DNA from 2 places in the Nostoc sp. FACHB-888 genome. Region 1 is predicted to be linked to the other one. Evidence: predicted binding sites of a transcription regulator. Region 1 holds the regulator's gene; the other holds the start of a gene.
The links. Region 1 encodes NtcA, which controls nitrogen genes in cyanobacteria. Its sites were predicted from a motif close to TNTGTANNNNNNNNTACANA; they were not measured.

Region 1 (5,962 bases):
ATTTAATTTAAAGTTAAGCCAACTTGAATACAGGAATTATCAAAAAACATTAGAACTTACGCAAATAAACACAGTTTATACAAGAAATTCTTTGTTAAACAATAAAGTACTTACGAATAAAATGTTGTTGTCAAAGTCAATTTGATGACATTTAAACTATGAGTTTAAATCTGCGATGGCGAGAAAAATTATGAACAATTCCATTAAATAAATACCAATAACCTGCAAAAGAAATTGGAATTTTATTTTTTGTGGGTTTGCTTGACAAAGATAAACTCGAAAAACCAGAAGTTTTGAGTTTTATCCCTCAAGTCAACCCCAATTGACTATTTAGCAACGCCGATTAATTAAGCGAGTTATTTTTTCTTTGGATTTGTTGAATAAAAAACTCTTCTAGTGAATAACGCGACAAGTTCATGGCAATAATTTTACCCTCCATAAGACGAAGACTGGACAGAAAATCATAATAATCGTCTTGTAGTGTACCTTGCCAGGAACCATCAGGTTCAAATTTTAGAGTGGGTATCCATTTTTTGAGAATTTCCCAGTCACCACCTTGACCTTTTACATAATATGTGTTGTTTTTACCTAAGAGTTCATTGAGGGAACCAGAGCAAATTAATTCACCTTGAGCGAGGATGGCAATGCGATCGCAAATCTGTTCTACTTCACTAAGAACGTGGCTGTTGAAAAAAATCGTCTTACCAGCAGCTTTTAGCGCCAGAATAATTTCCCGCATTTGGTAGCGTCCCACCGGATCAAGACCAGACATCGGTTCATCCAAAAAAACCAAATCTGGCTCGTTAATTAGCGCCTGTGCCATACCAACACGCTGTAGCATTCCTTTAGAATAACGGCGCAGCAACTTTTTGCGGGCATCAGCTTGGGATAAACCCACTAATTCCAGCAGTTGGGGAATGCGTTGGCGTTGGACACTTTTGGGAATTTGGAATAGCCCAGCAGCTAGCTGCAAAAATTCCCAGCCAGTGAGATAGTCATACAAATAGGGATTTTCCGGCAGATAGCCGATATGTTGCTTAACAGTGCGATCGCCTATTGGCTTACCCAATAATAATCCCCGTCCAGAGCTAGGACGAATAATTCCCAGCAACAATTTTAAAAGGGTTGTTTTCCCAGCACCGTTTGGCCCTAGCAACCCAAAGGTTTCGCCTTTGTAAACTGTTAAAGAACAGTTTTTAAGAGATACAACTTTTTGATTTAGCCAAAAACCAGTGCGATAGACTTTTCGTAACTCAGAAGTCAGAACTACTGGCGCAGTGTCTGCCGTATTGAGTTGAGAATCAGGGTCATCTGCAACAGACTTCATCTCGGTTCAATTACTAATTACCAGCTTGGTATTAATTACAGGTTACCCGGTAGCCTGATAATAACCATCACCGAGCAGTGTGTCAATTATTGCAAACTGGGAATTGGGGATTGGGGAGAATAACTACCGCCCCATGCTCAATGCCCTATTTGACTCCTTTCATAGAACGCCTTTAGAACTGGGAATTACACCAGCACGACGGGGGTCGATTTCCACCGCCATCTGTGTTGCCCTTGCAAAGGCTTTAAATGTTGCTTCAATAATGTGATGGGAATTAATTCCATCCAGTTGCCGAATATGCAGTGTCATTTGGCTATGGTTCACGATCGCCACAAAAAATTCGCGTACTAGTTGGGTGTCATAGGTTCCTACACGCTGAGTAGGAATTTGCAAGCCGTAGCTGAGGTGAGGGCGTCCAGAAAAGTCTAGCGTTACCTCAACCAAGGCTTCATCTAGTGGCGCACGAAAATTACCAAAGCGAACAATGCCTTTTCTGTCGCCTAGTGCTTGGTTAAAAGCTTGCCCTAAGGTAATACCTACATCTTCGTTGGTGTGGTGATCATCAATTTCCCAATCTCCCTTGGCTTGGACATCTATATCAATCAGCCCGTGGGAGGCAATTTGATGCAACATGTGATCCAAAAACGGAATACCTGTTGCTGCTGTACAAGTTCCTCTACCATCCAGATTGATGGTAACTTGCACATCAGTTTCACCAGTAGTGCGGTGAACAGTGGCAATCCGAGAGGTTTTAGTTGAATTATCGTAGTTTGAATTAACTTGGCGATTGGTTGTTTGCATCGGGAATGGGGAATGGAGCATAGGGAATGGGGCATGGAGAATTGGCAAGAATTTTACTAATACTCAATGTCCAATGCCCCAATTATCTTACATTCCCATAATTTCATATCCTGCATCTACATATAGAACTTGTCCGGTAATACCGCTAGACAAATCACTACATAAAAAAGCGGCAGTGTTGCCCACTTCTAGCTGAGTGACGGTGCGTCGTAGGGGAGCTACTTCTTCTACATGATGAATCATATCCAAAATTCCACCCACTGCTGAAGATGCCAGAGTGCGGATGGGGCCTGCGGAGATGGCATTGACGCGGATATTTTGCGGACCTAGTTCAGCAGCTAGGTAGCGCACACTAATTTCTAACCCCGCCTTGGCAACTCCCATAACGTTGTAATTAGGAATTGCCCTGACACCGCCTAAATATGTCAAGGTGACGATACTACCTCCCTCTGTCATCAAAGGTTTAGCCGCACCGCTTAACTGCACCAGCGAGTAGGTACTAATTTCTAAGGCGGTGTTGAAGCCAGAACGAGACGTTTGGCTAAAATCTCCAGTCAAATCGTCTTTGCTGGCAAAAGCAAGACAATGGATAAGGATGTCTAGCTTTCCCCACTTTTCGCGGATTGTCTCAAAGGTAGATTGAATCTGCTCATCATTTTGGACATTACAGGGAAGAAATAAGCTGGGATTGAGGGGTTCTACCAATTCCGCAACTTTTTTCTCCATTTTGCCGCGTTCATCCGGCAGGTAGGTAATACCCAGGTTTGCTCCGGCTTTATGCAGCTGTTGGGCGATGCCCCAGGCGATCGAGCGGTTATTGGCAATACCTGTAACAAGAGCATTTTTTCCAGTCAGATTCAGCATAGAAATTGTTAATGCGATCGATCATTAGGAGCATACTAGAATCTGAGGCACGTTTTGTCTTCGTTTTACACAGGATTTGCAAAAATGAATATTGATAAGGGTGTTTTCTATGACAAAAATCTTGATTTTTTATAAAGATATTCTCAAAATATCTTTATTTGTTCTTTAAAAAACCCTTTTTAATACTGCTATTGGAAGTACTTATCAACAATTAGTAGCTTAAAGGATCAACAATTATGTATCATTGTAAACAAAGAGTTATGAAGAGATTAGTTTGAGTATAGGAAAGTACAGAAAGGTTGACGGTGCTTTATTCATTTTTCGGGTGTATTCTTAGGTAATCAGTTTTTGTTTTTCCGGCATTGGGTAGGGGAAGGGAGATGATCGTGACACAAGATAAAGCCCTAGCAAATGTATTTCGTCAGATGGCGACCGGGGCGTTTCCGCCAGTTGTGGAAACGTTTGAACGCAATAAAACGATCTTTTTTCCTGGCGATCCTGCCGAACGAGTTTATTTTCTTTTGAAAGGTGCTGTTAAACTTTCCAGGGTGTACGAGGCAGGAGAGGAAATAACGGTAGCGTTGCTGCGGGAAAATAGTGTATTTGGTGTATTGTCATTGCTGACGGGAAATAAATCGGATAGGTTTTACCATGCGGTTGCATTTACTCCTGCGGAATTACTGTCAGCACCAATTGAACAAGTGGAGCAAGCACTCAAGGAAAATCCAGAATTATCAATGTTAATGCTGCGAGGTCTGTCTTCGCGCATTTTACAAACGGAGATGATGATTGAAACTCTCGCTCACCGAGATATGGGTTCTAGATTGGTGAGTTTTTTGCTAATTCTCTGTCGAGATTTTGGGGTTCCTTGTGCAGATGGGATCACAATTGATTTGAAGTTATCTCATCAAGCGATCGCAGAAGCAATTGGTTCAACTCGTGTTACCGTCACTAGGCTACTAGGGGATTTACGTGAAAAAAAGATGATTTCTATTCACAAAAAGAAGATTACTGTGCATAAACCTGTTACCTTAAGTAGGCAATTCACATAAAATCAATTGGAGAAAGGGGAATCGGCACGTGTTCTATTTTGAAAAATGACACTAATAGCTAGAGGTAAATCTAAAATTGAGTAATTTCAGCTATTGCCAATTTCCACTTCTCCCCAGACAATGGTTAAAAGTAGTAGGCTGTATCTGGAAGGATTTCGGTAGCTAAAGATGACCACCGGATACATCCTCATAGCAGCAATTTTAATTCTGGGAGGCGTAATTGCAACCGTGGGCGATCGCATCGGCACACGAGTTGGCAAAGCCCGCCTCTCACTTTTTAACCTTCGTCCGAAAAATACTGCTGTATTGGTAACTATTTTTACGGGCGGTTTGATTTCAGCATCAACATTAGGAATTTTATTCGCTGCCGACGAAGGCTTGCGAAAGGGAGTCTTTGAGTTAGAGGATATTCAAACAGACCTCAGACAGAAGCGGGAACAGCTAAAAACCGCAGAAACTCAAAAAAGTCAGGTAGAGAGTGAGCTAAACCAAGCAAGAATTGCCCAAGCAAAAGCACAACAAGACTTACAGACAATTAATAAATCTTTGCAGGCGGCGAATGCCAAACAACTGCAAACACAAGCTCAGTTGAACCGCACCATTAGTCAACAAGCCCAAACTCAAACTCAACTCCAACGCACTCAAGGTCAGCTAGGACAAGTTGTAACTCAATACCAAAAAGCCATAGCTGAATTGCAAAGCGTTTACAATCAGAGAAAAGAGCTACAGACGGCAGTTGAGCAACTGAAGACAGAACGCCAAAGACTGTATGCTGAAGCTAAAAAAGCGATTGATGAAGCCAAAACAGCAATTGAAAAACGCGATCGCGAGCTTGCTAATCGCCAAGAAGTCATAGAAGAACGCGATCGCAAAATTGCCCAACTCGATCAACTGATTCAAAAGCGTAATGTAGAAGTTGCAGCGCGAGAGCAAGTGATTGCCAAACGGGAATCACGCCTCAAAGAATTGGAAGCACAACAGCAGCAACTAGAACTTGAAGTTGCAAGGTTAGAAAAATATTATCAGTCCTACCGCGACCTGCGTTTAGGTAAGCTGGCCTTAGTTCGCGGTCAAGTTCTGGCCGCAGGTGTAGTTCGTGTTACGCAACCTACTGCTGCTCGTCAGGCAGTGGAACAACTTTTACAAGAAGCTAACCGCAACGCCAACCTCGAATTAAGTGAGCCTGGGGCAAATTCTGCAAATGCAGAGCTACTACGCTTCACCCAAGAGAGGGTTGAGAAATTGAGCCAGCAGATTGAGGATGGTCAAGAATACGTGGTGCGAATTTTCTCGGCTGGTAATTATGTCAGGGGAGAAAAGCAGATAGAGTTTTTCGCTGATACCGCTCGGAATGAATTGGTTTTTTCGCAAGGCGCGGTGCTGGCCACAACTACTGCTGATTCCAAAACCATGACATCGTATCAGTTACAGCAGCGACTGGAAATACTGATTTCTGCTTCCCAGTTTCGTGCCCGTAACGCCGGAATTATCGAAAATGTGCAAGTAGACGGGACTTTTCTGCGCTTTATCAACCAATTAAGACAGTACAATCAACCATTGGAAATCAAAGCGATCGCAGCAAACGATACTTATACAGCCGGACCATTGAGAGTAAAATTAGTGGCAATAGTCAACGGACAAATTATCTTTAGTACTTAAAAAATTATTTGCACACTGTTATTAGTAAGATTTAAACATATTGAAAAGCAGCCAAAATAGTTGCTGTGATTGCATTTATTCATTTATAATTCTTAATTTTTAATTTTAATTTATTATGACTTTCCGGGAATTTTCACCAATGCAACCAGTCATCTTGGGGTTTGATCCAGGTCGAGATAAGTGTGGTTTAGCGGTGATGGGACTGGATCGGCAATTGTATTATCATCATGTCGTACTGGCAAAAGAAGCGATCGCTACC
Region 2 (5,962 bases), on a different contig from region 1:
ATTTTGGTCGCTTCCAGCAGCTTGACGCTGGCATAAATAGCATCAATATAAGGTGTGGGAATTTGAGTGAGTTTTCCCAATTCTGCTACCGCGCCAACAATAGCGTCCATTTCCGTAGCGCGTCCTGCTTCAATATCTTGTAACATCGAGGTTTTGTGAGCGCCAACATTTTCTGCCCCATTAATTCGCTGTTCTAAAGTGATGCCAAACTTTATACCCAACTTTTGGGCGATCGCTTGAGTTTCACTCATCATTTGCCGCGCTAGTTCACGGGTGAGGGGATAGCGGCAAATATCCTCTAGAGTCGCACCAGTCAGCGCACTGATCGGATTAAATGCCACATTTCCCCACAACTTAATCCAAATTTCCGTGCGAATTTGATTGCGGATTGGTGCTTTGAATCCTGCCTGTTTGAGAGTCTGTGCCAATAATTGGATGCGTTCGGTTTTAGTGCCGTCGATTTCACCAAGAGTAAAGCGATCGCCTTCAATATGCTTAATCACACCTGGTTCAATTATCTCAGTTGCCGGGTAAACAACACAACCGATGGCGCGATCAGCACCGATACTAGCTTCAATAATCCCATGTGGGTCAACAGATTGAATCCGCGTACCTTCATACTCACCGCCATACTTGCGAAAGTACCACCAAGGAACGCCATTTTGGGCGGTTACCACCATCGTGTGAGCATCGTAAAGTGCAGGGAGAAGAGGTGCGATCGCAGGCAAACTGTGAGCCTTGACAGTTAAAATTACTACATCTTGTGCCCCTGCTTCCTGAATCTCGCTAGTTGCTAAAGAGGGAGTAACAATTTGGCTGGAACCATCTGCCATCAGCAACTTCAACCCATTTTTTTGAATTGCCTCCAAATGAGAACCACGCGCAATTAACGTCACTGCTTCACCTGCCAGCGCCAATTTTGCTCCTAAATATCCACCGATGGCACCCGCGCCAACAATACAAATTTTCATCCTCAAACAGCTACGCTTTGCATTGCTTTCAGTAGGTCTTGATGAACAGATTTTGAGACAGCTATTATCAATCCAGGCAGGCTATAGTTTTCACAAGTATGCAGTGGCGGTAAAGTCGAACCGTCCAGAGTAGTTACAATGCAGCCAGCCTCTCTTGCAATAAAAGCAAGTGCAGCACCATCAATAAATTTGCCCGATTTGATGACTGCTCCACTCAAGTCACCACTGAGAATACCATTGAGGTTGGGAATTTGAATATCACTAGAATAATCAGTCTCTATATCGATTACTTGATATCGATCTTTTAGTAAATGTGCGATATAATTCATACCCCATCCCAACAAAATAGAAGGTTTAGTGGATGTTATGTGTAATGGGGCACAGGCTTCTAAACTCATCTCCAGAGTCCCTTTAAAAGCACCTTCGCCTCGAAGGGCATAAAAATAAATATTTTGGGCAGGGGAAATAGCGAGTACTGCTTCAAAGTCATCTGAATTTAGAATACTGAGAATAATTTGATAATTAGAATGCCCATCCATGTAAAACTTAGTACCATCGATTGGGTCGAGTGTGACTAAGTAATCACCTTCTAAACCGAGTTCGGTAGCACGAAAATATTTGGTGTTGTTAGAACTTTCATACTCTTCACCATAAAAGCGAATATCTGGGAAAGTGCCCAGTAGTACTACTTCTACTAAATTTTGAATAGCCACATCCGCATCAGTAAGTGCAGCACTAAAAAAGTTTCCTTGTTCTTTTGCGGGAAGTGCAGCAATTTTTGGTTGAAGAAAACGGGCATAGCCTGCTGCTACTTTGAGATGGGGGAGCAAAGTCTCCAAAATCAGTCGAGTAGTAGGTGTTATGGGCATTGCAGCAAACTCCTTTTAGAAGTAATCTACCGTTGGCAGGGCGATAGAATTCTATATCTAGACAAAATTACGGTATCATTTTGATGCAATGATACCATCGTTGCTATATTACTCTAATCTGTGTATCTGGTTAAGCTTTAAAATAAAATCGATGGATGAACAAATTCATCCATCGATATATACCCCAAATTGTATTCGGGGTTTTACGTATCACTTCTCATAAATTTCTGCCAAGAGAAAGATTAAGGATGTAAAAGCAACAATAATTACATCCAAACTTCTAATACCTAACTTTTACGCTTCTTCAGAATTCTCTCTTTTATGTCCTGGGGATGCTTCGTAAAGTGCATCAAGATGTTGACGCGCATCTTCAACGTTAATCGAACGCATTACCAAAAGTGGCTCTTTAATTAAGTTGCCCGCGTTATCTAATAATTCTGGATGGGGTACAAACTGTTTTTTTGATGAATAATAACCATAGCTGCCTTGATTATTCACTGGCGAGGAATTCGTCGGATAAGTTCGCTCCCGATCAAAACTGAACATGATCAGGTTACGAATCAAGTTGCCAACAGCTATAAATGCAAGGATTGTAAAAGCAAGAATGTAAAGTAGGTGTAACATTGAATTTTCCTCCAGGACAGCAATTTTTAAAACTTTTATCTTTTATTTTGTAACGTTTTGTCTCGCCGACACTGTGACTTACAGTTAGGACAAGCATTTTTGGCACTCTTTGTGCGCTTACATTTATATGGAGCTAATTGTCAACCGTTATTCCACTTACGGTAGCATAGGATACATTACATTGTTAATCCAAATAATGTTAAGAAAATCTTAAGAGATTTTTACTATTTCTTTAATGAATGGGTGATTTATCATCTGGTGTAGATGCAAAGAGGCAAGTCAGGTCGGTTTGCTCAGAGTTCAAAATTCAAAGTCAAGGCCAAAATATAGCAGATGCTCCCATCAACGACTTATGCTTCACGCGTTTGACGAAAGCGCATTGCCACATTCCAGCATTCTGTTACTAATTCATGCCAAGGCATTAAGGTTGCCATATCAATCCCGACTTGTTTATCAGTAGCATTAAATAGCATTTTTGCCGTACTTAGTTCATCTTGCGCTTGCTTAACACGTAAGAGCAAATCAGATTTTTCTTGGTCACTCATAAATGATAACTGTTCAGTTTCGAGTAAATGGCGCGATCGCACAAACCAATGATGAAAATCTTCTAGCAAGGGTTCTAAAACCGTTTTCAGCAACTCAGTCCCTGGTAAATTTGAGTCTGACATAAATGAGAAGCATATTTCCAACTTTCTTACTAATATTAACCTTATTTACGTTTCTTAACATATTTCTTATTAATTATTTATTTCATCATTTTAGAATATGTACAGTTATGTAACAAAGAATACAGAAATTATTATATAATCTTCCTAATGGGTTTGTACAGATCCTTTAGAGAGGCATCTTAGGTATAGCTGAAGAAGCACCACTAAATCTGCATATTCAGTGGGAGGCTTAAATTCTTTGATTCAGACACTCTCTACATTCGCTCTTAGCGTGTCGCAGACAGAAAGCAGGGGTACGCAGACTCCTTCTCTTTGAGACGCTAAGAGCGAACGGGCTGCGTTTGTCAATGCTTCAACAAGCTCAGTAACCATCGGACTTCAATTTATGCTGAATTCTGACTCCTGAATTCTTTCTTGAATAAAGCTGAACTGGCAAAAACCAAAGTCGTTATAGTTGAATAAGCCTACAGATTCAGATAAATCACCTTTTGTAATCACTTCGCCAACGGTTCAGCAGCCAATGTCGTCAAATTCATCAAATCAGTCACAACAGTCAGAACAAGTTGAAAAAATTTATTTACCGCGTACCAGCGAATCGGAGAACTTAAAGAAGATTCGCCACACTGCTTCCCATGTAATGGCAATGGCAGTACAAAAGCTGTTTCCCAAGGTGCAAGTTACAATCGGCCCTTGGATTGAAAACGGTTTTTACTACGACTTCGACAATCCAGAACCATTTAGCGAAAATGATCTTAAAGTCATCAAAAAAGAGATGGCGAAGATTATCAATCGCAAGTTAGCGGTAATTCGGGAAGAAGTCAGCCGCGAAGAAGCCGAACGCCGGATTCAGGAAATTAACGAACCTTACAAGCTAGAAATCCTAGCAGATATCAAAAACGAGCCAATCACGATTTACCACTTGGGCAATGAATGGTGGGATTTGTGTGGGGGGCCTCATCTGGAAAATACCAGTGAATTAAACCCCAAGGCAATAGAATTAGAAAGCGTTGCTGGCGCTTATTGGCGTGGGGATGAAACCAAAGCCCAATTACAACGGATTTACGCCACCGCTTGGGAAAGTCCAGAACAACTCACTGAATATAAGCGACGTAAAGAAGAAGCGCTGCGGCGAGATCACCGCAAACTTGGCAAGGAACTGGGTTTATTTATATTTTCTGACCAAGTGGGGCCGGGTTTACCTTTGTGGACACCCAAAGGTACTTTGTTGCGGAGTACTTTAGAAGATTTCCTCAAGCAAGAACAGCTAAAACGGGGTTACTTATCTGTAGTAACACCTCACATTGCCAGAGTAGATTTATTTAAAACCTCTGGACATTGGCAGAAATATAAAGAAGATATGTTCCCCTTAATGGCAGATGATCAGGAATCGGCTGCACAGGAACAGGGCTTCGTTATGAAGCCGATGAACTGCCCTTTCCACATCCAAATATATAAGAGTGAGTTACGCTCTTATCGAGAATTACCGATGCGACTGGCGGAATTTGGTACTGTTTACCGCTACGAACAATCAGGCGAATTGGGCGGTTTAACGCGGGTGCGCGGTTTCACTGTGGATGATTCTCACCTGTTCGTCACCCCAGAACAGCTAGATAGCGAATTCCTCAGTGTAGTGGATTTGATTTTGTCGGTGTTCAATAGTCTGCAACTAAAGAACTTTAAAGCTAGACTGAGTTTTCGCGATCCTGCTAGTGATAAGTACATGGGTTCCGATGAAGTTTGGGACAAAGCCGAAGGTGCAATTCGCCGTGCAGTTGAAACCTTGGGGATGGAACATTTTGAAGGAATTGGGGAAGCGGCTTTTTATGGGCCCAAACTTGACTTTATCTTTAGTGATGCCCTAGATCGGGAGTGGCAATTAGGAACTGTGCAGGTAGATTACAATTTGCCAGAACGCTTTGAGTTGGAATACGTCGCTGAAGATGGTGTTCGCAAACGTCCAGTGATGATTCACCGTGCGCCTTTTGGTTCGCTAGAACGGCTGATTGGGATCTTAATTGAAGAATATGCAGGCGATTTTCCTTTGTGGTTAGCGCCAGTGCAAGCTAGGTTACTCCCAGTGGGTGATACACAGCTAGACTTTGCTAAAGATGTAGTGGCGAAGATGCGTGCGTTGGGCATCCGTGCAGAAGTTGATACTAGTGGCGATCGCTTGGGTAAACAAATTCGCAATGCAGAGAAAGAAAAAATACCCGTGATGGCTGTGGTGGGAGCTAAGGAAGTGGAAACAAACACCTTAAGTATCCGTACCCGCGCCTCTGGGGAATTGGGAGTTATCTCTGTCGATGAGGTGGTGGATAAAATGAAAGATGCGATCGCTAAGTTCGAGAATTTCTAAAATCTAACCGCAGACGCACACTAATTAATTGGTGTGCGTTTTGTTTAGTAGGGTACTGAGGTTGATTGTGAGCAGATTATCGGCTAGCTGGTAGGTTTTGATAAAGGTGCGATGTCTACAACGAGCAACTCTTAGAGACGCTACGCGTAGCTTGCTTCCCGAAGGGTACGCTTACCCAAGGTAGGGCGCAAAAGAGAGTCAACAGCAGGGTAAAGGGAAATAGGAAAAAAGGCGATCGCTTTTTCATTTGGTGCATTAGTAATTAGTAGTTAGTAATTACTAATTCGTAATTTATCGCTCTTTTATGTCTTTGAGCAGAGAAAAATAAGATGCTACCTTGAATCTTTTTCAAAGCCAAGCTTTATCAGCAAAACCAAAAAAATCCTTGTTTGGAACCAAGCACAGACAAACAAGGTCTTAAATATTCTCTAATGAGAGTAATAAAAAAGCGTTATATGGAATCGCCACATTATA

Region 2: the regulator NtcA is predicted to act here: its motif matches at 3,239-3,258, upstream of H6G26_RS25830 (DUF2605 domain-containing protein).

The regions. Positions count from the first base shown of each region.
Region 1 is NZ_JACJQM010000015.1:49,171-55,132, reverse strand. Features, by position in the region: gene H6G26_RS12060 (ABC transporter ATP-binding protein) at 344-1,327, opposite strand; gene hisB (imidazoleglycerol-phosphate dehydratase HisB) at 1,487-2,128, opposite strand; gene fabI (enoyl-ACP reductase FabI) at 2,216-2,992, opposite strand; gene ntcA (global nitrogen regulator NtcA) at 3,373-4,044, shown strand; gene H6G26_RS12040 (DUF3084 domain-containing protein) at 4,213-5,703, shown strand; gene H6G26_RS12035 (pre-16S rRNA-processing nuclease YqgF) at 5,819-5,962, shown strand, end outside.
Region 2 is NZ_JACJQM010000056.1:24,374-30,335, forward strand. Features, by position in the region: gene H6G26_RS25815 (2-dehydropantoate 2-reductase) at 1-971, opposite strand, end outside; gene H6G26_RS25820 (inositol monophosphatase family protein) at 974-1,840, opposite strand; gene H6G26_RS25825 (DUF2973 domain-containing protein) at 2,135-2,464, opposite strand; gene H6G26_RS25830 (DUF2605 domain-containing protein) at 2,815-3,132, opposite strand; gene thrS (threonine--tRNA ligase) at 3,653-5,488, shown strand; gene H6G26_RS25840 (hypothetical protein) at 5,958-5,962, opposite strand, start outside.